2 regions of the Deinococcus maricopensis DSM 21211 genome follow, and region 2 is predicted to be linked to the other one. Evidence: riboswitches for the same ligand, from Rfam matches in the RefSeq annotation. Region 2 holds a riboswitch; the other holds the start of a gene.

Region 1 (11,553 bases), 1.4 Mb from region 2:
GGCCGGCGCTGAGGCCGCCGCCGTTCGCGCCGTACCGGGCGGTGACGTTCAGGTCCGGGAGCGTGCGGTCCCGCTGCGCGCTCGCGAGGGCGTCCTGCGCGCTTGTCACGTCCGCCTGCGCCTGCACGACGTCGCTGCTGGTGCTGCGCGCGCGGGCGATCAGGGCGTCCACGTCGCCGGGGGCGGACGCGTCCGGTGCGGCGCTCGTGAAGGTCACGCCGTCGAGGGGCGTGCCGAGCGTCGCGGCGAGCGAGCGGCGCGCGGCGTCCAGCGTGGCGGTCGCAGTGGCGACGCTGGCGCGCGCGGTCTGCACGGCGGCGGTGGCGTTCAGGACGCTTTCCTGCGTGGCGTTCCCGTCGGCACGTTGCGCGGTGACGTTCGCGAGTTGCGTTTCGCGCAGCGTCAGCGTCTGGGCAGCGAGGTCCAGGTCCAGCTGCGCGAGGTGCGCGTTGAGGTAGGTGGTGGCGGCGTTCAGGCGGGTGGCATTGAGCGTTTCGGCGGCGCTGAGCTGCGCGAGGCGCAAACGCGCCTGCGCGTCGCGCAGGGTGCTCTGCGCGCTCGCCCAGGGCAGCACGCCGAGCGTGGCGGTGACGCCGGCCGTGAGGGTCAGGCCCCCAGCGGCGGTGTACCCGCCGCTGCCGTTCGCGGCGACGTTCAGGCCGAGGGCCGCCTGGGCGCTGTTCAGGTCCGCCTGCGCTTTTTGCAGGGTGAGCGCGGCCGCCTGCGCCTGCGGCGCGCGGTTCACCTGCGCGAGCGCGGCGTCCAGCGTGAGGGGGGTGGCCTGGGCGTGCGCGGCGCCGAGCGTCGCGGTGAGCAGCAGCAGCGCCCAGCGGGGGCGGGTCTGGAGGGGCATGCGTTCAGCGTGCGCGGCGGGCATCAAGGCCCCGCGAAGCCTATGTGAAGATTTGTCGAAGACGCGCCGACGCCGTCCAGCACACCCTTCCGCGCAGTCAGCGGTTGTCGTGGGGCCGCGCGGCTCCGCAGGGCAGGTTCAAGAAACCTTTGCAGGGTCCCGTTAGCCTGAGAGACATGAGTGCCCTGATCCTGATTGTCGAGGACGAACCGCATCTCGCGGAGATCCTGGAAGCGTACGCCCGCCAGGAGGGGTTCCGCACCGAACGCGCCGCCGACGGGAACACCGCCATGACCCTGTTCCACGCGGCCCGCCCGGACCTGATCCTGCTGGACCTGATGCTGCCGGGCCGCAGCGGCCTGGACGTGCTGCGCAGCGTCCGTGCGGAGGGCCGCACCGGCGTGATCCTCGTGACCGCCCGCGCCGAGGAGACCGATCAGGTGGTCGGGCTGGAGCTCGGCGCGGACGATTACGTCGTGAAGCCGTTCCGCCCGCGCGAGGTGATGGCGCGCGTGCGCGCGGTGCTGCGCCGCACGCAGGAGGCGCTGGAACCGCTCAGTGCCCCCACGCGGGTGGGGGCGCTCGAGGTGGACACGCGCGCCGTGAGCGTCCGCGTGCACGGCGCGCCGCTGTCGCTCACGCCCGCGGAGTTCCGGCTGCTCGCGCACCTCGCGAGCGCGCCCGGGCGGGCGTTCACGCGCGAGGAACTGCTGGAAGGGGCCCTGCCGGACAGTGACGCGATGGAACGCGTCGTGGACGCGCACCTCACCAGCGTGCGCCGCAAGCTCGAAGCGAACGGCGCGCCCGGCCTGCTGCACACGGTGCGCGGCGTCGGTTACCGCCTGGCGGAGACATGAGCGCCGTCCGGCGGGGCCTCCCGCGGGTCGTGCGGGGCGTCACGCGCCTGTGGGGGCGCTTGTCCGTGAACCTGATCAGCGCCATGCTGCTCACGGTGGTTGTCATGGCGGTGAGCATGGTGGCGCTGAGTGCGTACAGCGTGCGGCGGCAGTTCGAGCAGCTCCCGCCGGAGCTGCGCGCGCAGTTCGAGGCGCGTAACGCGCAGCGCCGCGCCGAGGACCTCCGCAACCGCTCGTATGAGCAGGCCATGCGTCGCCGCTACGGCGAGCCGCCCCTGCGGCCGCGGCCCACGCCGAGCGGCCCGCGCTTCCAGAATCAGCTGACGAACTCCCTCACGGGCGCGGCGCTGATTTCCGGGACGCTCGCGGTGCTGCTGGGGGGGCTGCTCGCGCGGCGGATCGCGCGGCCCATCGAGGGGGTCAGCGCGGCGGCGCGGCGCGTCGCGCACGGGGACCTGAGCGTGCGCGCGCCCGAGCAGCCCAGCAGCCTGGAGGTGCTGGCGCTCACCCGGAACTTCAACGGCATGGCGGACGCGCTGGAGCGCCTCGAAGGGGAGCGGCGCAACATGATCGCCGACATCGCGCATGAGCTGCGCACGCCGCTCGCGGTGATGCAGGCGCGCCTCGACGCGCTCGCGGACGGCGTGCTGCCCATGACGCCCGGCGAGATCGGCGTGCTGTCGCAGCAGGTGGAGCTGCTCACGCGTCTGGTGGGGGACCTGCGGACGCTGTCGCTCGCGGAGGCGCACCAGCTGTCCCTGGACCGCACGACGTTCGACGCGCGGGACCTCGTCGCGCACGTCGCGCGGTCGTTCGAGAGTCGCGCGCACGCGCGCACGCAGATGCTGCGCACGCACCTGCCGACCGGTCCCGCGCCGCTGCACGCGGACCGGGACCGGCTCGCGCAGGCGCTCGGGAACCTCCTCGACAATGCCCTGCGGCACACGCCGGACGCGGGCGTCGTGCAGCTCAGCGTTCGCGCCGAGGCGGACGCCGTGACGTTCGCGGTGCGGGACAGCGGCGCCGGCTTCCCGGAGGACGCCGCGCCGCGCCTGTTCGACCGGTTCTACCGCGTGCACGGCGCGCGGGACCGCGCGACCGGCGGGAGCGGCCTGGGGCTCGCCATCGTGCAGGCCATCACGGCGCTGCACGGCGGGCACGTGACGGCGCGTAACCACCCGGACGGCGGCGCGGAGTTCACGCTCACGCTGCCGTCCGTTCAGGCGGCGGACGCGCGCCGCGCCGCCGCCTGAGCGTCACTGCACGAAGCGGCCGTTCTCCTGGAAGACCTCGCCGTCCAGCAGGATCTGCCCGCCGCTGCGCAGGTCGCAGATCATGTCCCAGTGCAGCGCGGACGCGTTCACGCCCCCGGTTTCGGGGTAGCTCTTGCCGACGGCGAGGTGCACGGTGCCGCCGATCTTCTCGTCGAAGAGGATGTTCTGCGTGGGCACCTGAATGCCGAAGTTCGTGCCGATGCCCAGTTCCCCCAGGAAGCGTGCGCCCTCGTCGGTGTCGAGCGCCGCGAGCAGCGCCGCCTCGCCTTCCTCGGCGGTGGCGTCCACGACCTTGCCGTCGCGGAATTCCAGGCGGATGCCGCGCACGCGCGCGCCCTGGAACACGGTGGGCAGGTCGAAGGTGATGACGCCCTGCGCGCTGTCCTCAAGAGGACCGGTGAACACCTCGCCGCTCGGCATGTTGCGCTTCCCGTCGCTGTTCGCCCAGGTGCGTCCGCGCACGCTCAGGCGCAGGTCCGTGCCGGGCCCGACGATGCGCACCTCGTCGGCGACGGTGAGGCGCTCGATCAGGCGTGCCTGCATTGCGCGGACCTCCGCCCACTGCGCGACCGGGTCCGCGTGGTCGAGGAACATGGCGCGCGCCACGAACGCCGCGTATTCCTCCTCGCTCATGCCGGCCGCCTGCGCGTCCGCGAGGGCCGGGTACTGCGTGAGGGTCCACTTGCGGCGGCTGCGGGCGCCCGCGAGGGGCGCGGCGGCCTTCATCAGGCGGCTGCGGCGCGCGGGGTCCACGTCGGACGCGAGGGCGCGCGCGGCGAGCACGCGGATGCTGCCGTCGATGGCTTCCATGTCCGCGAGGTCCGCGGCGTGCACGGCGTCCAGCACCTCGTCGGACGCGAGCCGCACGAAGTCGTCCGCCTGCTCCGGGTACTCCAGGCGCAACACGGGCCGGGCGCCGCGGGTGAGCAGCGCGCGGTGCAGGGCCTCCAGCAGCGGCAATGCCAGGGTGCTGCCGTGCACGAGGATGCGCTCGCCGGGCTTCACGTACACGCAGTAGTCGACCAGCAGGTCGGCGTGCTTCTCAGGGTTGTAGATCATCGGCGTGAGCATACCTCCCCGCTGCGCGCCCGCCCACCCTCAGGCGTCCGCGTCGTCCACGGCCTGCCCGTCCCCGCGCGCGGCTTTGCGTTCGTCGTCGTTCATGCCGCCGCGCAGCGCCCAGGTGAGCGCGACACCGACGAGCATGCCCAGCAGCGGTCCGAGCACGTGCGGCCACGCGCGCGCCGCGTCGCCGCTCACGAGGGCCGGGCCGAGGCTGCGCGCGGGGTTCATGGCGACGGCCGATACGGCGTTCGTCAGGAAGTGGCACAGGCCCACCGTGCACGCCACCGGAATGCCGACGTTCGGGCCGAGCTTCCCGGTGCGTTTCGCGGTGCCGACGATCACGAGCGCCAGCCACAGCGCGGCCCCGCCGTCCAGCAGCAGCGCCCCGACCGGCGGGACGCGTTCCGTTTCGTGCGGCAGCGTCCACACGGCGCGCAACGTGAGCGCCGCGAGGACCGCGCCGAGCAGCTGCGCTGCCCAGTACGGCAGGACGCGCCTCCACGGGAAGCTGCCGCGCGCCGCGAACGCGAGCGTCACCGCCGGGTTGATGTGCGCGCCCGACACGTCCCCGAAGGTGTAGATGACGCCCAGCACGATCAGCGCGGGCGGCAGGGTGTGCGCGACGACGTCCGGCAGCAGCCCCGCGCGCACGAGCGCGCCGGCGCCGACGCCGCCGAGCGTGAGCAGCGCCGTGCCCAGGCTCTCCGCGAGCAGGCGCCGCGCGAGCGGCACGGCCGCGCGGTCCGCGTGGGTGGGTGCCCGCTGCATGGTGGCGTCACTCATGGTGCTGGCCCTCCTGGACCTGACACAGCCCTGACATGGAAGGCCCGTACCATAGCGGACTTCCCCTGGTGGGTGCCTGCATGAATCCTTAAATCCCCCCCTGCGGTCATCTGGAGGTTTGCCTGCACGGCCCAGGGCACTCCCGTATCCTGGGCGAATTATGACGGTCACCCCCACGCCCACCGACCTGGCCGCCCCGCAGCGCAGCAACACCGCCCGCCTCACCATCTCGTGCGCAGACCGCAAGGGCATCGTCGCGGCGGTGTCGCAGTTCCTGCACAACCACGGCGCGAACATCATCCACAGCGACCAGCACAGCACCGACCCCAGCGGCGGGACGTTCTTCATGCGCATGGAGTTCCACCTGGAAGGCCTCGACCTCGCGCGCGGCCCGTTCGAGCGGGCCTTTCAGGACGTCGTCGCCACGCCGTTCGGCATGGACTGGCACGTGTGGTACAACACCGAACCCAAACGCATGGCGATCCTGGTGAGCAAATACGACCACTGCTTCCTGGACCTGCTGTGGCGTCACCGGCGCGGCGAGCTGGACGTGGACATCCCCATGATCATCAGCAACCACGAGGACCTGCGCCGCGACGCGGAAGGGTTCGGCATTCCGTACCACGTCATTCCGGTCACGAAAGCGAACAAGGCCGAGGCGGAAGCGGAGCAGATCGCGCTGCTCCGGGACCGCTGCGACTTCGTGGTGCTCGCGCGGTACATGCAGATTCTCAGCGGCGACTTCCTGCGTGGTGTGGGCGTGCCGGTCATCAACATCCACCACTCGTTCCTGCCGGCGTTCATCGGCGCGAACCCGTACCGCGCCGCGTGGACGCGCGGCGTGAAACTGGTCGGGGCGACCGCGCACTACGTCACGGAGGAACTGGACGCCGGGCCGATCATCGAGCAGGACGTCGCGCGCGTCACGCACCGCGAAACGCCCGAGACGCTCATGCGCCTGGGCCGCGACGTGGAACGCCAGGTGCTCGCGCGGGCCGTGAAAGCGCACGTGGAGGACCGCGTGCTCGTGCACGGCAACAAGACCGTCGTGTTCTGAGGCGCGCCGGCAATTGCGGGGCGGGCCATGAACCGCCCGCCCCGCGCGCCGTACCTTGAGCGCATGACGACCGACCCTGCCACCGCGCCCCTCACCGTGGACGTCTTCGCGGATATCGCGTGCCCGTTTTGCTACATCGGCCTGGAGCGCCTCACGAAACTCGCGGCGGAGCGGCCGCTGCAGGTCACGTGGCGGCCGTTTCAGCTGCAGCCGGACCTACCCCGGGAGGGCGTGGACTGGGCGGTGTTCCGCGCGCAGAAGTTCGGCGGTGACGCTGGCGCGCAGGCGGCGTTCGACCACGTGACGCAGTACGCGTGCACGGACGATGTGTGCTTCAACTGGGACGCCATCGGGAAGGCCGCGAACACCCGCGACGCGCACCGCGTGATTCTGCTCGCGCAGGACCGCGGCGTGGGCGTCGCGGCGGCCATGCGCCTGATGCGCGCGCACTTCGAGGAGGGTGCTGATGTGGGGAGCGCCGACGTGCTCGCGCGCCTCGCCGTGGAGGTCGGCGTGGACGAGGCGGACGTCCGCACGGTGCTCGCCGGGAACGCGTACGGGGCGGAGGTGGACGCCAGCCAGGGACTCGCGGCGCGTTCGGGCGTGCAGGGCGTGCCGTTCTACGTGCTGCGCGCGCAGTACGCGCTGAGTGGCGCGCAGCCGCTGGACACGATGCGCGGGGCGCTCGCGTGGGCGGCGGCGCAACCCCTCAGTCCAGCGTGACCGTCCCGGCGGGCGTGCGGAGCGTGGCCGTGAGGGCGGGTGCGCGGCCCGCCTGAATGGTCGCGGCCGCCCCGAGGCCCAGGGCGCCCAGGTGCGCGCGCAGGGCTTCCGCGTCCGGGCTGGTGAGCGTGAGCGCCTCAAGGCGCACGCCGGCGTCCGGCAGGCGGTCGGTGGGGTGCGCGCCGGCCCAGGCGATCAGGCTCGGGAGGACGCCGCCCAGCGGCAGGCGCCCGTCCGGCGGCACTGTGAGCGTCCAGGTGAGCGTTCCGCGCGCGAGGGCGAGCGGGTCGCCGTGCAGGCTGGCCCACTCGGGCTGCAGTTGGGGCACCTGCGCGACCCAGTGAATCAGGCGCGGGCGCTCCGCGAGACGCGCCCGCAGGTCCGGTGTGTCCAGGGCGAACCAGCGGGGGCGGGCCGGGGCGGGCGCGTCCGGGTTCACGGCGATGACCTCCAGGTACGCGCCGCCGCCCAGGGTCAATAGGGCGTTGTGCGTGCCGAACAGCGGGTGCTCCCCGCCGGGCTGCAGGGGCACACCCAGACGCCCTTCGAGCCAGGCCACGCCCTCCGGCAGGGTGCGCGCCGCCACCACGAGGTGGTCGAGGGCGGCGGTCACGCGCCCCTCGGGCGGCTCATGCCGGCGGCGTCGTTCAGGAGGATCGCGGCGGCCTTCTCGCCGCTCTCCATGGCGCCCTGAATGCTGCTCATGCTGGTGACCTCCGAGGCGATCAGCACGCCCGGCAGGGCCGTGCCGTGCCCGGGCAGCGTGGCGGCGTACTCGGGCGGCTGCGGGTACTGCGCGTGCGCGAGGCGCTCCACGCGGAGCGTCCGCCAGGCGTGCACGCCCGGGCCGTACCACCCGCGGAGTTCCTCGCGCACGCCGGCGTCAAGGGCGTCGTCGTGCAGGTCGGGATGGCCGAGCACCGTGACGGTCAGGAGGTGCTGCCCGCCAGGCGCGCGGCCCGGCAGGGCGTGGCTGGTCCAGTGCGCGTTGTTGATGAGGCCGGGCGCGGTGTTCAGGATCAGGCGGGGCTGCGCTGTGGGCGCGTCCGGTGCCGCGTAGTACAGGTACGTGGCGGGGACGCTGCCGAGGTGCACGCGCTCACGGGTCAGGCGCGCGATTTCCGGCGGGTCGGCCGCGACGATGACGTTGCGCGCTTCAAGGTCGCCGGCGTTCGTGAGGACGGTCACGCCGCCCGCGTGCGGGTGGAGGCTGTGGACCTGCACGCGGCACATGACGTGCAGGCCGCGCGCGAGCTGACGGGGAATCTCGCGCATGCCGCGCCGCGGGATGGCCGCCTGGCCGTCCATGAGCATGCGGAAGTAGTAGCGGAACAGCCGGGCGCTGGTGGTCAGCTCGCGGTTCAGGAAGATGCCGCCGAAGAACGGGCGGAAGAACGCGTCGAGCGCGCGGTCACTGAAGCCGCGCGCGCGGAGGAACGCGTCGGTGCGCTCGTCCGGGCCGCGCAGGAGCGCGTGCGCGGGGCCCCGGCGCAGGTCGGCGGCCAGGTGCGCGACGCGCAGTTTGTCCGCCAGGGGGACGCTGCGCGCCAGCACGGTGCGGGTGAGGGCGGCGCGGTCGCGGATGGGGTCGCCGAGCACCTCGGCGTGCGCGCCCCGGCGGAGTTCCGCGCCGGGCGGCAGGGCGATCAGGTCGAGGGCGTGGAGGTTCAGGTGGCGGCGCACGGCGGGGTACGCGGTGAACAGCACCTGGAAGCCCGCGTCGTACGTGAAGCCGTCGTCGGTGTGCGTGTGCAGGCGACCGCCGGGGTGTTCGGCGGCGTCCAGAACGCGCACGTGGCGCCCGGCGCGCTGAAGGGCGCGTGCGGCGGTGAGACCCGCGAGGCCCGCGCCGATCACGAGGGTGTCCGTCATGAGCTGAGCGTAGCGTGCTCGGCGGGAGCGGGCGTGCGGACCTGAGTGCCGGCTTACAGGGTTTCGTCGAGGGGGCGGCGTTCACGCCAGTGGACGCGCAGGGCGCGCGGCAGCCACGGCAGCACAGCGCCGGGGAGGCTGTCCGGGTCCGCCCAGGTCACGGCGGTGGTGGCGTCCAGCGCGCGGGGCGTGCCCGGCAGGTCCTCCGCCAGGAAGAAGAAGCTGAGGCCGCGCCCCTCGGGCGTGCGGTAGTGCGTGACGCCCAGGGGCGCGAGCGCGTCCGGCCGGGCGAGCAGGCCAGTCTCCTCGTGCAGTTCGCGCGCGGCGGCGTCTGCGAGGGCCTCGCCGGGTTCGACCCGGCCGCCCGGCAGGCCCCACAGGCCCGCGTGCAGGCGGCCCGGCGCGCGCTGTCCCAGCAGGACGCGTCCGGCGCGCGTCACGACTGTCCACGCGAGCAGCTGCACGCCCTCATTTTGGCGCTATAGTGGCGCTGGCGTCACCGGGGGTGGCCCGCCGCAACGGCGGGTCTGAGAGAGTCCCCAGGAACCTGATCCGGCTCATACCGGCGGAGGGAGAGTGACAGGCCGCGCCCGAGCGGCGCGGCGCGGGCGTCGGCTCGACTCTCCCCTTCCCTGACGCGGAGGGGGTTTTCTTATGCGTAACATTCTGGTTTCCGTGGCCCTGATGGCCGGCGCAGCGCAGGCCGCAACCCTGACGGTCATCACGCACGACAGCTTCGACGTCGACAAGAAACTGGTCGCGGCGTTCGAGGCGCGCACCGGCAGCAAGGTCCGCTTCATTAAGGGCGGCGACGCCGGCGAACTGCTGAATAAACTGATCCTGACGCGCGGCGCGCCCCTCGCGGACGTCGTGTATGGCCTGGACAACAGCCTGCTGCCGCGCGCGCGCAGCGCCGGCCTGCTGGAAGCGTACAAGTCCCCGGCGCTCGCGAAGGTGCCCGCCCAGTTCCGCCTGGACGACGCGGGCCTGCTGAACACCGTGGATTACGGGTACGTGGCCCTGAACTACGACAAGGCGTACTTCGAGCAGAACAAGCTGGCACTCCCGAAATCCCTGGAGGACCTCGCGAAGCCCGAGTACGCGCGCCTGACGGTCGTGGAGTCCCCCGCGACCAGCTCCACCGGCCTGGCGTTCCTGCTGTCGACCGTGAACCACCTCGGGCAGGACCGCGCGATGCAGTGGTGGCGTGAGGCGCGCGCGAACGGCCTGCGCGTCACGCGTGGCTGGTCCGACGCGTACTACAAGGACTTCAGCCGTAACGGCGGCAAGTACCCCATCGTGCTGAGCTACGCCAGCAGCCCCGCCGCGGAAGTCGCGTACAGCGAGAAGCCCCTCACGGCCAGCCCCACCGCGAACCTGCTGCTGCCCGGCAGCACGTTCCTGCAGCTGGAAGGCGTGGGCGTCCTGAAAGGCACGAAGCAGCGCGCCCTCGCGCGGCAGTTCGTGGACTTCATGCTGTCCGGCGGTGTGCAGGCGGACTTCCCGACGCGCATGTGGGTGTACCCGGCCGTGAGCGGTGTGAAACTCGCCGACGTCTGGAAGTACGCGCAGAAGCCGGACGTGACCCCCGTGAAGGCGAACCTGCTGCAGAACCCGCAGGCGTTGGTGGACGCGTGGGTGACGCAGGTCCTGCGCGCCCGCTGAGGCGAACGTGAGCGGCCCACGCCGGGCGCTGGGGTGGCTGGTGGCCGCCCCGGCGCTCGCGTTCCTGCTGGCGTTCCTGGCGTTGCCGCTCGTGCGGGTGCTGCGCGAGGGCGGCGTCAGTGTGGGCGTGTGGGCGGACCCGTACTTCCGGGAGCGGCTCGCGTTCACGCTCGCGCAGGCGCTCGGCACGAGCGCGCTCGCCGTCACCATCGGCACGCCCCTCGCGTACCTGCTCTCCCGGTACGCCGTGCCGGGCAAGGCGACGTTCCTGCGGGCGCTGCTGCTGCCGTTCGTCACGCCGACGCTCGTGGCGGCGCTCGGGCTGCTCGCGCTGCTCGGCCCGCATGGCCTGCTGGGCGTGGACCTCAGCGACACGCCCGGACTCATCGTGCTCGGCAACCTGTTCTTCAACCTGCCCGTCATGATTCGCCTCGCGTACGCCGCGTTCGCGCGCGTGCCCGCGAACGCCCTGAACGCCGCGCGGACGCTCGGCGCGAGCGGCGCGCGCGCCGCGTGGACGGTGGCGGCCCCGCTCGCGCTGCCCGGCATCCTGGCGGGCGCGACGCTGGTGTTCCTGTACAGCGCCCTGAGTTTCGGCTTGCCGCTCGTGCTGGGCGGCGAGCGGTACGCGACGCTGGAGGTCGAGATCTACACCCTCACGGCGTACGAACTGCGCCTGTCCGAAGCGGGCGCGCTCGTCGGCGGGCAGCTGCTCATCACGCTGCTCGCCACGGGCGCGTACCTCTGGCTCGCCCGCACCAGCGGGGCCGTGCAGGCCACCCGGGCCCTGCCGCGCGCCCGCCGCGGAACGGCCGCGCTGCTGTACACGCTGCTGGCGCTGGTGGCCTTCATCTGCTTCGCGCCGCTGCTGGCCGTCACGTTCGGCAGCGTCCGCGGCACGGACGGCCTCACGGGGGCGTTCTGGGCGGGCCTGATCGCGCCGGACGCCGACCCGCCGCTCACGCTGCTGCTCGGCAACACCCTGCGTTTCGCGGGCCTCACGCTGCTCGGCGCGCTCACTGTGGGCGGCACGCACGCGCTCGGCGCGTGGCTCGCACGGTCCCGCACCCTCGACCTCCTGTCGCTGCTGCCGCTCATGGTGTCCCCCATCAGCCTCGCCGTCGGGTACCTGCTGCTGTACCCCACGCTCCGCGCGGAACTGCCGCTCCTGATCGCCGCCTACACCCTGCTCGCAGCGCCCCTCGTGACGCGCAGCCTGCTGCCCGCCCTACGGGCCGTGCCGCCACGCCTCACGGAGGCGGCGCGGACGCTCGGCAGCTCACCCCTGCGCGCGTGGGGCACCGTCACGCTCCCCCTCGTGCTGCCGGCGCTGCGGGGCGGCGGCGCGCTCGCGCTCGCCACGGTCCTCGGGGAGTTCGCCGCCACCCTCGTCCTGACCCGCCC
Region 2 (11,553 bases):
CTCCCACCCCCACCACTGGCACTCCCAACGGCCCATGCCCCGCGCCCAACCCAGGCGCCCCCGCCAGCGCCGCCTGCACGTACGCGTGCGCTCCAGTCACGGCCTCCACCAGGCCCTCACCGCACGCCAGCCGCGCCGCCACCGCGCTCGACAGCGCGCACCCCGTCCCGTGCGTATGCCGGGACTCCCGCCGCGCCGCCGTCAGCGCCCGCCGCATCCCATGAAGCGCCAGCACGTCCACCAGCACGTCCCCCAGCCCATGCCCGCCCTTCACGAGCGCCGGCCAGGGCGCCGCCCACTCCACCGGCAGGCCGCCCGACAGCGCGCCCGCCGGCCACCCCAGCAGCACCTCCGCCTCCGGCAGGTTCGGCGTCACCAGCGCCGCCAGCGGCAGCAACTCCCGCCGGAACACCTCCAGCGCGTCCGGCGCCAGCAACGCCCGCCCGCTCGTGCTCACCAGCACCGGGTCCACCACCACCGGCACCCGCACCGCCCGCAGCACCTCGGCAACCGCGCGCACCACCCCCGCGCTCCCCAACGCCCCGACCTTCACGGCCCCCACCGGGAAATCCGACAGCACCGACTCCAGCTGTGCCCGCACCAGCGCCGGGTCCATGACCTGTACCGCCTGCACGCCCAGCGTGTTCTGCGCCGTCACTAGCGTCACCGCGCCCACGCCGTGCACGCCGTGCGCGCGGAACACCTGTAGGTCCGCGCCGACCCCTGCGCCCCCGCCGGAATCCCACCCCGCCACCGACAACGCCACCGGCGTCACGGGAGGTACTCCGCCCGGATCGACCGGGGCCGCGCGCCGTCCACGTCCGTCACGCCATAGTGCTCAGCCAGCTCCGCCGCGACCAGCACCTGCCCAGACCGCTCCAGCCGTCCCGCGTCCCCCGCGAACGCCGCGATCACGCGCCCCAGGAACTGCGGCGACTCCGAATTGCTGAACTCGAACGCTCCCTCCGGCGCGAGCAGCACGCCCTCCGTCCTCACCAGCCCCGGGTACAGCGACACCGCCGTCACCCCGTGCGGACGCAGGTGATTCGCCATGGCGAGCGCCATGCGGTCATCCGCGCCCTTCGCCAGGAAGTACGGGATGTTCTCGGTACCGCGGTGCCGCAACGCCGCGAAAAACGAGATGTTCACGAGCAGCCCGCGCGCCTCGATCAGCAGCGGCGCGCACAGGCTGCTCGTCACGTAATGCGCGCGCACGCCCGCGCCGAACATCTCGTCCCACAGCGAGAGCGGCTGCGTCCAGAACGGCGCGCCCCACGTCCGCCCGCGCTCATCCCACGCGTGCAGGCCCTCGTACCCGCCCCACACGTTGTTCACCAGCACGTCCAGGCGGCCATGCTCCGCGCGGACGCGCTCCACGGCCACGCGCGTCTGCTCGTCGTCCCGGTGGTCGCAGCGCACCGCCACGCCCCGCCCGCCAAGGCGCGTGACCTCCTCGGCCGTCTCCTCCAGGCTGCCCGCCAGGCGCGGCAGGTCCGGGTTCCGGCCGCTCAGGGTCCGGCCGGTCACGTACACCGTCGCGCCCGCCTCGCCCAGCCCGAGCGCCACGCCGCGCCCGACACCTCGGCTGGCGCCCGTCACGAGCGCGATCGTTCCAGTCAGGGGTTTGCTCATCCGTGAACCTCCAGCGTGCGCAGGAATGGGGGCTTCCCAGCATGCCACGCGCCCGCCGCATTTGACGCGCCCCGCCGGGAGTGGTACTTCTGTGCTGTCACCAGGGGTGTCCCCATACGCGGGGGCTGAGAGGGCCGAGCACAGCGGCCTGACCCTAGGAACCTGATCTGGTTCACACCAGCGGAGGGAGCGTGACAGGCGCAACTGGTCGCCCCGGCCTACCCATGGGCCCCGCGTGACCCTGCGTTTCCCCTCCGCGCCACCCACAGGAGGGGACTCGCATGACGAACACCACCGAACGGGCGGCGCGCACCGAAAGCTCAGCCCGCGCCCCCACCAGCCAGACGCCCACCGAACAGACCCTCACGACCGGCCCGTTTCCTGCAAGCCGCAAGGTGTACACGCCCGGCACCCGCTACCCGGACGTGCGCGTCCCGCACCGCGAAATCGACCTGACGCCCACCGTCGAGATGATCGGCGGCCTCGCGCGCCACACCCCGAACCCCAGCGTCCGCGTGTACGACACGGGCGGCCCCTACACCGACCCGGACGCGCCCCTCGACCTGCACGCTGGCCTGCCGCACGCCCGGCCCTGGCTACACAACCACCCCGACCTCCACACGCTGCCGGGCGCGACCAGCGCGTACACCCGCGCGCAGAACGCCCGCGCGGACCTCGCCGACCTCCGCTACCCCGGCGCGCACACCATCCGCCGCGCCCGCGCGGGCCGGACCATCACGCAACTCCAGGCGGCCCGCGCGGGCGTCATCACGCCCGAAATGGAATTCGTCGCGATCCGCGAGGCCCTCCGCCAGGCCGAAGCGTTCGAGCTGCGCCACCAGCACCCCGGCAACGCCCTGGGCTTCCAGATGCCGCGCGAAATCACGCCCGAAGTGGTCCGCGCCGAAATCGCCCGCGGCCGCGCCGTGCTCCCCGCGAACATCAACCACCCGGAACTCGAACCGATGATCATCGGCCGGGCATTCCGCGTGAAAGTCAACGCGAACATCGGCAACAGCGCCGTGAAGGCCAGCGTCGCCGACGAGGTCGAGAAGCTCGTGTGGGCCACCCGCTGGGGCGCCGACACCGTCATGGACCTCTCCACCGGCAAGCACATTCACCAGACGCGCGAGTGGATCGTCCGCAACAGCGCCGTCCCGATCGGCACCGTACCCATCTACCAGGCGCTCGAAAAGGTCGGAGGCGTCCCCGAGGCCCTCACCTGGGACGTGTACCGCGACACCCTCATTGAGCAGGCCGAGCAGGGCGTGGACTACTTCACCGTGCACGCCGGCGTGCGCCTGGCGCACCTGCCGCTCACCGTGCGCCGCCGCACCGGCATCGTCTCGCGCGGCGGCAGCATCCTCGCGAGATGGTGCCTCGCGCACCACCAGGAGAACTTCCTGTACACGCACTTCCGCGAGATCTGCGAAATCATGGCCGCGTTCGACGTGACCTTCAGCCTCGGCGACGGCCTGCGCCCCGGCAGCATCGAGGACGCGAACGACGCCGCGCAGTTCGCGGAACTCGACACGCTCGGCGAACTCACCAAAATCGCCCAGGAACTGGGCGTGCAGACCATGATCGAAGGGCCCGGCCACGTCCCGCTGCACCTCCTGCAGGAAAACGTCGACCGTCAGCTGCAGGTGTGCGGCGAAGCGCCGTTCTACACGCTCGGGCCGCTCGTCACGGACGTCGCGCCCGCGTACGACCACATCACCAGCGCCGTCGGCGCCGCCGTGATCGGCTGGATGGGCGTCAGCATGCTGTGCTACGTCACGCCCAAGGAGCACCTCGGCCTGCCCGACAAGAACGACGTGCGCGACGGCGTCATCGCGTACCGCCTCGCCGCGCACGCCGCCGACCTCGCCAAGGGCGTGCCCGGCGCGCAGGCCCGCGACAACGCCATCAGCAAGGCCCGCTTCGAGTTCCGCTGGGAGGACCAGTTCAACCTCGCCCTCGACCCGGAACGCGCCCGCGCGTTCCACGACGCCACCCTGCCCGCCGAAGCCGCGAAGACCGCGCACTTCTGCAGCATGTGCGGCCCGCACTTCTGCAGCATGAAACTCAGCCACGACCTGCGCGCCGACGACGTCCTGCTCGGCCTGCAGGACAAAGCCCGCGAGTTCCGCGAGGGCGGCGGCGAACTGTACCGCAGCGCCCCGGAGGAGGTCACCACGTGACGCCGTTCCCCCTCGGGCGCCTGTACCTCGTCGCCACCCCGCGCGACGGGCAGGCGGAAGCCGACTTTCTCGCCCGCATCGCCGCTGCCCTCGACGGCGGCGTGGACACCCTGCAACTCCGCTGCAAAGGCTGGGAGGCCGTGCCGTACATCCGCCTCGCGGAACGTGTGCGGGACCTCGCGCACGCGCGGCGCGTCCCGCTGTTCATCAACGACCGCGTGGACGTCGCCGTCGCGAGCGGCGCGACCGGCGTGCACCTCGGGCAGGCCGACCTCCCCACCCGCTGGGCGCGCGACCTCGCGCCTGCCCTGCGCATCGGCCGCAGCACGCACGCGCCCGACCATGCCGAAGCGGCCCTCGCGGACCGCCCCGCGTACTTCGCGGTCGGGCCCGTGTACGCCACGCCCACCAAACCGGGCCGCGCGCCCGCCACGCTCGACTACGTCCGCTGGGCCGCCGCGCACGCCCCCGAGGACCACACCGGCGTGCCCTGGTACGCCATCGGCGGCATCGACCACGCCACTGCGCCCGACGTGATCCGCGCGGGCGCCACGCGCCTCGCCGTCGTCCGCGCCATCCTCGACGCGCCCGACCCCGCGCAGGCCGCGGGCGACCTCGCCCGCCTGCTGGACCGCCCGGCGGTGCTCGCATGACCGTCAACGGCCAGCCGCACACGTTCGCGCCCGGCCTCACCCTGCTGGGGCTGCTGCGCACCCTCAGCGTCGACCCCGCGCGCGTCGCCGTGGCCGTCAACGACGACTTCTACCCGGGCGCGCGCATCCCCGACCGGGAACTCACCGAGCGTGACGTCATCGAGATCGTCCGCATCACCGGAGGCGGTTAAATGCCACACCCCGACGCCCTCACCATCGCCGGTCAGACCTTCACGTCCCGCCTGATGGTCGGCACCGGCAAGTACGCGGACCTGCACGTCATGCGCGACGCCATCGACGCGAGCGGCGCGCAGATCGTCACCGTCGCCATCCGCCGCGTCGAGCTCGGCGCGCCCGGCCACGACGGCCTCCTCGACGCCCTCGACCTGGACCGCCTGCAGCTCCTCCCGAACACCGCCGGGTGCCGCACGCCCGACGAAGCCGTGCGCGTCGCGAAACTCGCGCGCGCCCTCACCGGCGTGAACTGGCTGAAACTCGAAGTCATCCCCGACCCGCGCTGGCTGCTCCCGGACCCGGTCGGGACGCTGCGCGCCGCCGAAATGCTGGTGGGGGAGGGGTTCACGGTCCTCCCGTACATCCAGCCGGACGGCGTGCTCGCCCGCGCGCTCGAACGCGCAGGGTGCGCGACCGTCATGCCGCTCGCCAGCCCCATCGGCAGCGGTCGGGGCCTGCGTGCCCGCGAACTCGTGAAGACCGTCATCGACGACGCGACCGTGCCCGTCGTCGTGGACGCGGGCCTCGGCGTGCCCAGCGACGCCGCGCAGGCTCTGGAGCTCGGCGCGGACGCCGTTCTCGTCAACACCGCCCTCGCCGAGGCCCGCGACCCGGTCGGCATGGCGCGCGCATTCCGCCTGGGCGTGGAGGCCGGGCGCGCCGCGTACCTCGCGGGCCGCATGCCAGCGCGCGACGGCGCGAGCGCCAGCAGCCCCACCGCGGGCGTCCCGCGCCTGCCGGACCCCGAGGTGCCCGCGTGACCCCGCCCCATGCCGCGCGCGCCTGACGTCCTCATCGTCGGTGGCGGCCTGGTCGGCGCGAGCGTCGCCTTCGAGGTGCGCGCCCTCGGACTCACGCCGCTCGTCGTGGACGCCGACCTGCCGGGCGCCGCGTGGCGCGCCGGCGCGGGCCTGCTCACGCCCGACGGCGAACGCCTGCGCGGCACCCCCCTGCACGCGGACGCCCTGGAGAGCCTGCGCCTCTGGCCGGACCTCGCGAGGCGCCTGGAAGCCGCGAGCGGCCGCCCCGTGCACCTGCGCGCGGGCGTCACCCGCGTGGCCCGCACCGCCCAGGACGCCCACGCCCTCCACGACGAAGCCGCCGGGAACCCGGTCGAGGCGCCCCCACCGTTCCTCGCGGCGCGCGCCACCCCCGGCGAAGGCCGCGTGCACCCGCCCAGCGTCGTCCTCGCGGCCCTGCACGGCGTCCCGGTCCTGCGGGCGCAGGTACGCGGCCTGCGCCCGCAGGCGCGCGGCGTGCGCGTCCACACGAGCGCCGGGCCCCTCACCGTCCCGTTGGTCGTCTTGGCGGCGGGTGCGTGGAGCGGCGCGTTCGGCCTGCCGGTCCGCGCCGCTCAGGGACAGGCGCTCCTGCTGGACGGCCCGCACGACCACCTCGCCCTGTACGCCCGCCGGGGGTACGCGCTGGGCCGCCCGGACGGCCTGTACGTCGGCGCCACCACCCGCGCCACCGCCGCCCCCACCCCGGACGCGCACGCAGAGCGGTGGCTGCGCACCGCCGCGCGCCACCTGACGCCCGGGTACGCGCCGGCGCCCGCCCAGCAGCATCTCGTTGGCCTGCGCCCCGTCACGCCCGGCGGCCTGCCGATCCTCGGGCCGCACCCCACCCTCCCGAACGTCCTCGTGGCCACTGGCCACGGCCGGCACGGCGCGCTGCTCGCGCCGCTCACCGCCCGCCGGGTCGCCGCGCTCGTGGCACGGATCCTCACGATCACGCCACCCGCAGGGGCGCACGCAGAGGCATGACTGTCCGCCTGGACAGCCTCGACCTCGCCGTCCGCGACTGCCGAGCGTTCCTGCACCTTTTCATGGACGCCTGCTGCCCGCGCGGCAGCGCCGAACTGGGGCTCGCCACGCCAAACGTCGCGGCTCCTCGCGCTGGGCGCCCCCGTCAGCGAGCGGCGGCGCCTGGGGCGAGGTGTTCGACGCCTGCGCCCTGGACGGCCACGCCCTCAAGCAGGTACCGCCAGCGCTGAAGGTACGCTCAGGGCGTGTATCAAGAGGACCTGCCGTCACCACGACTGAGGGGTGTGGTGCGCGCCGCGTGGGCGAGCCGCGCCGGCACCGGCCGCACCATCGTCCGCCCGGACGGCTGCACGGACCTGATCTTCCACCAGACGCCCGGCGGGCAGTTGTCCCTGCGCGTTGTGGGCGTCATGACTGCCCCTCATCCCGTGCACAGCGACGGTGGCCGCCGGGTTGCGCTGCGCCTGCATCCGCACGCTGCCGGTGCTCTGCTGGGCGACGCGGCCCTGTACCGCGACGACGCCGTGCCCGCCGAGGCGGTGTGGGGCGCGCCCACGCACGCCCTCAAGGAGCACCTCGCCGACCTCCCCACCGGCGCGGCGCAGGACGCCCTGCAGGCGTTCGTTCAGGCTCGCCTGCGCCCCGTCGACCCGCGCGTCGCGTACGCCGCCGGGCGGCTGGAGGCCGGCACCCCACGCATCGAGGGCATCGAGGCGCTCGCGGCCGAATTGCGCCTCAGCGCCCGTCAGCTCACCCGGCTGTTCGGCGTGCACGTGGGCGTTTCGCCGCGCACCTTCGCCCGCACCTTCCGCCTGGAGCGCACCCTGCCGCTGCTCCGCGACCCGAGCGTCCCGCTCGCGAGCGTCGCCCTGCTGGCGGGGTACGCGGACCAGGCGCACTTCACGCGGGAATGCGTCGCACTGACCGGCGACACGCCGCGCGCGTGGCGCGTCCGAAACCTTCAAGACGCCGCGCCGGACACCCCGTCAGACTGAACGCATGTTGACCCTCAACTACGTCGCCATGATCGCCCGGGACCTGGAACGCGCCCTCGCCTTCTACCGTGACCTGGGCCTGCCCATCCCCGAAGGCGCGCACCTGAACGAGCAGGGCGAGCCGGAAGCGCACGTGGAGGTCCGCGTGAACGGCCTGCGCGTCGCGTGGGAAAGCGAAACCCTGGCGCGTCTGGTCAACCCGCACTGGGTGGCGCCCACCGGAAACGCGCGCCTGAGCGTCGCGTTCGACGCGGGCACGCCGCTCGGCGTGGACGAGGTGTGCGCGCACATGCGTGCGCGCGGCCACACGGTCCAGGCGCCCCCCTATGACGCCTTCTGGGGCCAGCGGTACGCCACGCTGCAGGACCCGGACGGGAATGCCGTGGACATCTTCGCGGCGCTGCCGACCACGTAAGGGGCCGGAGGGCGCACCCTCCGGCCCCCTGAGCGCCCGCTTTACACCTCGATGGGAACGTCCACGCCCAGTTCCGCGAGCACCGTGCGAATCGCGGGCGCGTCAATGCCGGCGCGGGCGTGCACGCTCTCCACCGTCGCGTGCTCCTGGAACTCGTCCGGGATGCCGAGGACGCGCACGGTGGGTTTCAGGTTCCACGCGGCGAGCTGCTCCAGCACTGCCGAGCCGAACCCGCCCACGACGGTGTGGTCCTCCACCGTAATAACGGCGCGGGCGCGCGTGGCGATCGCGCGCAGCATCCGCTCGTCGAGGGGTTTCACGAAGCGGGCGTTCACGAGGCCCACGCCCGGCAGGTCCTTCACGGCCTGACGCGCGTACTCCAGCGCTTTGCCGCCCGCGAGGATCACCACGTCGTCCCCGCCCTGCACGCGCTCCCACGTACCCCATTCCAGGTCCGGCCAGGTGCCTTCCGGGACGGGCGTCGTGTTGCCGCGCGGGTAGCGGATTGCCACGGGACCGCCGAGCTTCTGCGCGGCCTTCAGCATGCCGCGCAACTCCAGGGCGTCTTTCGGCAGGCCGATCTTCACGTTCGGGATGTGCCGCAGGTACGACAGGTCGAACACGCCGTTGTGCGTCGCGCCGTCCGCGCCGACGATGCCGCCCCGGTCAATGGCGAAGATCACGTCGAGGTTCTCGATGGCGACGTCGTGCAGCACCTGATCGTACGCGCGCTGCAGGAACGTGCTGTAGATCGCCACGATGGGCTTGAGGCCCTGCAGGGCCATGCCCGCGCCGGTCGTGACAGCCACGTCCTCGGCGATGCCGACGTCCAGGTAGCGGTTCGGGTGGACCTGGCTGTACTTCACGAGGCCGCTGCCCTCGCGCATGGCGGGCGTGATGACAAACACGCGCGGGTCCGCCTTGGCGAGTTCGATGGCGGCGTCCCCGAACGCGTTGCTCCACGAGTACGCGCTGCTCTTGCTGGACTCTCCGGTTTCCGGGTCGAATTTGCCCGGGCCATGCCACGTGATCGGGTCGGCCTCCGCGAAGCTCAGGCCCTTGCCTTTTTTCGTGACGACGTGCAGGATGGTCGGCCCGTCGAGGTCCTTGAGGCGTTCGAGCAGGTACACCAGTTCGCCCACGTCGTGGCCGTCCACCGGCCCGACGTACCGCACGCCCATCGCCGCGAACGGGTTCACGCTCGCCGGGTCGAAGAAGTGCCGGGTGCTGCTCTTCGCGCGGCTCATGAAGTCCGCGAGCGGTTTGCTGACGGCCGCGACGGCCTTCTTGCCGGCACCCTCGCCCTCCTGGAACCACTTCTGGACCTGCAGGGTGCGCATGAACTTGTTGATCGCGCCGACGTTCTCGCTGATTGACATCTCGTTGTCGTTCAGGATGATCAGCATCTTCTTGCCGGCGTCGCCGATGGTGTTGAGCGCGGCGAGCGCCATGCCGCCCGTGAGGCTGCCGTCGCCGATGACGGCGGCCACGTGGTAGTCCTGCCCGAGCGCGTCGCGCGCGAACGCCATGCCGAGCGCGTTCGCGAGGCTGGTGCTGGCGTGCCCGACCGTGATCGCGTCGTGTTCGCTTTCGCTGACTTTCGTGAAGCCGCTCAGGCCGCCTTCCTTCTTGACGCTCCGCATCTGCTCGCGGCGGCCGGTGAGCATCTTGTGCGCGTACGCCTGATGCCCCACGTCGAAGAGGATGCGGTCACGGGGGCTGTTCAGGACGTAGTGCAGCGCGACGATCAGGTCCGTGGCGCCCAGGCTGCTCGCGAGGTGCAGGCCGCCGACGCTGCACACGCGCACGATCTCGTCGCGGAGTTCCGCAGCGACCTGCGGCAGTTGCTCGCGCGGGACTTTCTTGAGGTCCTCGGGCGAGTGGATGGCGTCAATCAGGCGCATGCCTCAACCTCCCTTGAAGTTCCGCGCGGTCAGCAGCAACGCTTCGGGCGTGCGGATATCCCCGACGCGCGGCGCGAACCAGTAATCCTGGGACGCCGGGAACAGCGCGCCCAGGTCCCCCTTGATCTGACGGTTCACGACCCACACCTGGTACGGCTGGCCGTTCACGATGACGTTGCGCTGCTCCAGCACCGTGTACGTGTAGTCGGCGGCGCCTTCCTGCACGACCTTGTCGCCCTGCACGACCTGCACCTGACTGCGGCCGCTCCAGGTGAGGCCGGCCCGCCAGGTGTTCGCGGCAGGCGCTTCGGTCCACGCGGGGTTCAGCGTGACCGTCAGACCCGGCTTCGTGAACCCGAGCAGTTTCACGCCGGCGTCGCTGACCTGCCGGTACCACGTCTGGTCCGCGCCGCGCCCGGTGAGCTGATACGCCGTGACGGGCTGGTTCAGGAACAGGGTCGGGCCAGTCACGCGCAACACGTACGGCGCCTGGCCCTGCGGTTCGCCTTCCGGCGTGTACTGCCAGGTCAGGCCCGTCTGCGCGGGGTAGAAGCTCACACCGCTCACGGTCGTCGCGACGCTCACCGGCGATTGCGTCTGTTGCGCCGCAGGCGCGCACGCAGCCAGCAGCGCGACCGGCAGCAGGGTCAGCAGCGCGCGGCGGTTCGGACGGCTCACGTTCATGCGGCTCAGCATAGGGGCGCGTGCGGGACCGGCACTGTCGCTTTTGCCGGAGTTCGCGGGCGCGCCGCAGCAGGGAAGACCGGGCTTCGTCATGATGCGCCAGTGTAGCGCCCCCCTGGTGGGCGGCACGTCCCACCACGGACATAACTCCACCAGGCGAACGGGGCGTGAGGCACGCGCCTCACGCCCCGCCGTGCACGGCCGGTCAGCTCTGCGTGCCGCTTCCGCCCTGCACCTTGCGTTTGAGCGCCTCGAGTTCGTCGTCGAGTTCCCTGTCCCGCCCGAGGTTCTTGAGTTGCGCGTCCAGGTCGCCTTCCTCGCGCAGCTGCCCCATGGCGCGCGCGCGGTCCTCCTGCGTGCTCACGCGGCGTTCCATCTCCTCGAACGCCTCCATGGCGCCGCCGCTCTTGTCGAAGCCGCTCATGCGTTCCAGCGTCTGGCTCGCGGTGGCGGTCTTCGCGCGCGCCTGAATGAGTTCCTTCTTGGATTCCATCTCGTCGATCTTCGCTTCGAGGGCGCGCAGTTGCGTCTTGAGCTGATCGACGGTGGCGCCCTGCGTCGCCCGTTGCGCCTCGAAGCCGCTCGCGAGGTCCTCGTGGTTCTTCTTGCGGCGCAGCGCCTCGCGGGCGAGGTCCTCGCTGCCGCTGCGCAGCGCCTGCTCGGCCTTGCTGGCGTACTCCTCGGCGAGCTTGCGGTTCATGGTCGCTTCGCGTTCCAGCTTGTTGAGCTGGGCCATGCTGTCGGCCACTTCGCTGCGCGCCTGCGTGTACGCGTCACGCATGTCGCGCAGGCTCTGCTCGATGATCAGGTTCGGGTCCTCGGCGCGGCTGATGGCGTCATTCACGTTCGCGCGAATCAGGCGGGACAGACGATCAAGAATGCTCATGGGGTAACCTCCTGCTCCCACACTACGACCCGGTTCACGGCGAGTTCCCGAGCGTGGAGGTAACTTTAAAAGAACATGAATCCGCCCGCTCGCCCGCCCACCGCCCGGCTGTACTACGGCTGGATCGTCGTGGCCGTCACCGCCGCCATCCTGCTGCTCGCCGCCGGCACCCGCAGCGCCCCGGGCGTGTTCCTGCTGCCC

The links. A riboswitch is a leader RNA that binds a small molecule or an ion and turns the genes downstream of it on or off. The one in region 2 is predicted to bind thiamine pyrophosphate.
Region 1: another riboswitch for thiamine pyrophosphate. It lies ahead of DEIMA_RS04510 (thiamine ABC transporter substrate-binding protein); the one in region 2 lies ahead of thiC (phosphomethylpyrimidine synthase ThiC).

The regions. Positions count from the first base shown of each region.
Region 1 covers NC_014958.1:979,509-991,061, reverse strand. Annotated here, with positions in the region: gene DEIMA_RS04560 (TolC family protein) at 1-853, opposite strand, end outside; gene DEIMA_RS04555 (response regulator transcription factor) at 1,030-1,710, shown strand; gene DEIMA_RS04550 (sensor histidine kinase) at 1,707-2,963, shown strand; gene DEIMA_RS04545 (aminopeptidase) at 2,967-4,043, opposite strand; gene DEIMA_RS04540 (MIP/aquaporin family protein) at 4,083-4,832, opposite strand; gene purU (formyltetrahydrofolate deformylase) at 4,993-5,889, shown strand; gene DEIMA_RS04530 (DsbA family oxidoreductase) at 5,953-6,612, shown strand; gene DEIMA_RS04525 (VOC family protein) at 6,599-7,225, opposite strand; gene DEIMA_RS04520 (NAD(P)/FAD-dependent oxidoreductase) at 7,222-8,484, opposite strand; gene DEIMA_RS04515 (NUDIX hydrolase) at 8,538-8,948, opposite strand; TPP riboswitch at 8,976-9,076, shown strand; gene DEIMA_RS04510 (thiamine ABC transporter substrate-binding protein) at 9,139-10,149, shown strand; gene DEIMA_RS04505 (ABC transporter permease) at 10,157-11,553, shown strand, end outside.
Region 2 covers NC_014958.1:2,381,742-2,393,294, reverse strand. Annotated here, with positions in the region: gene thiD (bifunctional hydroxymethylpyrimidine kinase/phosphomethylpyrimidine kinase) at 1-775, opposite strand, end outside; gene DEIMA_RS11135 (SDR family NAD(P)-dependent oxidoreductase) at 772-1,632, opposite strand; TPP riboswitch at 1,725-1,839, shown strand; gene thiC (phosphomethylpyrimidine synthase ThiC) at 1,914-3,815, shown strand; gene thiE (thiamine phosphate synthase) at 3,812-4,468, shown strand; gene thiS (sulfur carrier protein ThiS) at 4,465-4,659, shown strand; gene DEIMA_RS11115 (thiazole synthase) at 4,660-5,463, shown strand; gene DEIMA_RS11110 (NAD(P)/FAD-dependent oxidoreductase) at 5,473-6,468, shown strand; gene DEIMA_RS11105 (helix-turn-helix domain-containing protein) at 6,714-7,463, shown strand; gene DEIMA_RS11100 (VOC family protein) at 7,468-7,878, shown strand; gene dxs (1-deoxy-D-xylulose-5-phosphate synthase) at 7,920-9,782, opposite strand; gene DEIMA_RS11090 (hypothetical protein) at 9,786-10,466, opposite strand; gene DEIMA_RS11085 (PspA/IM30 family protein) at 10,672-11,352, opposite strand; gene DEIMA_RS11080 (MFS transporter) at 11,428-11,553, shown strand, end outside.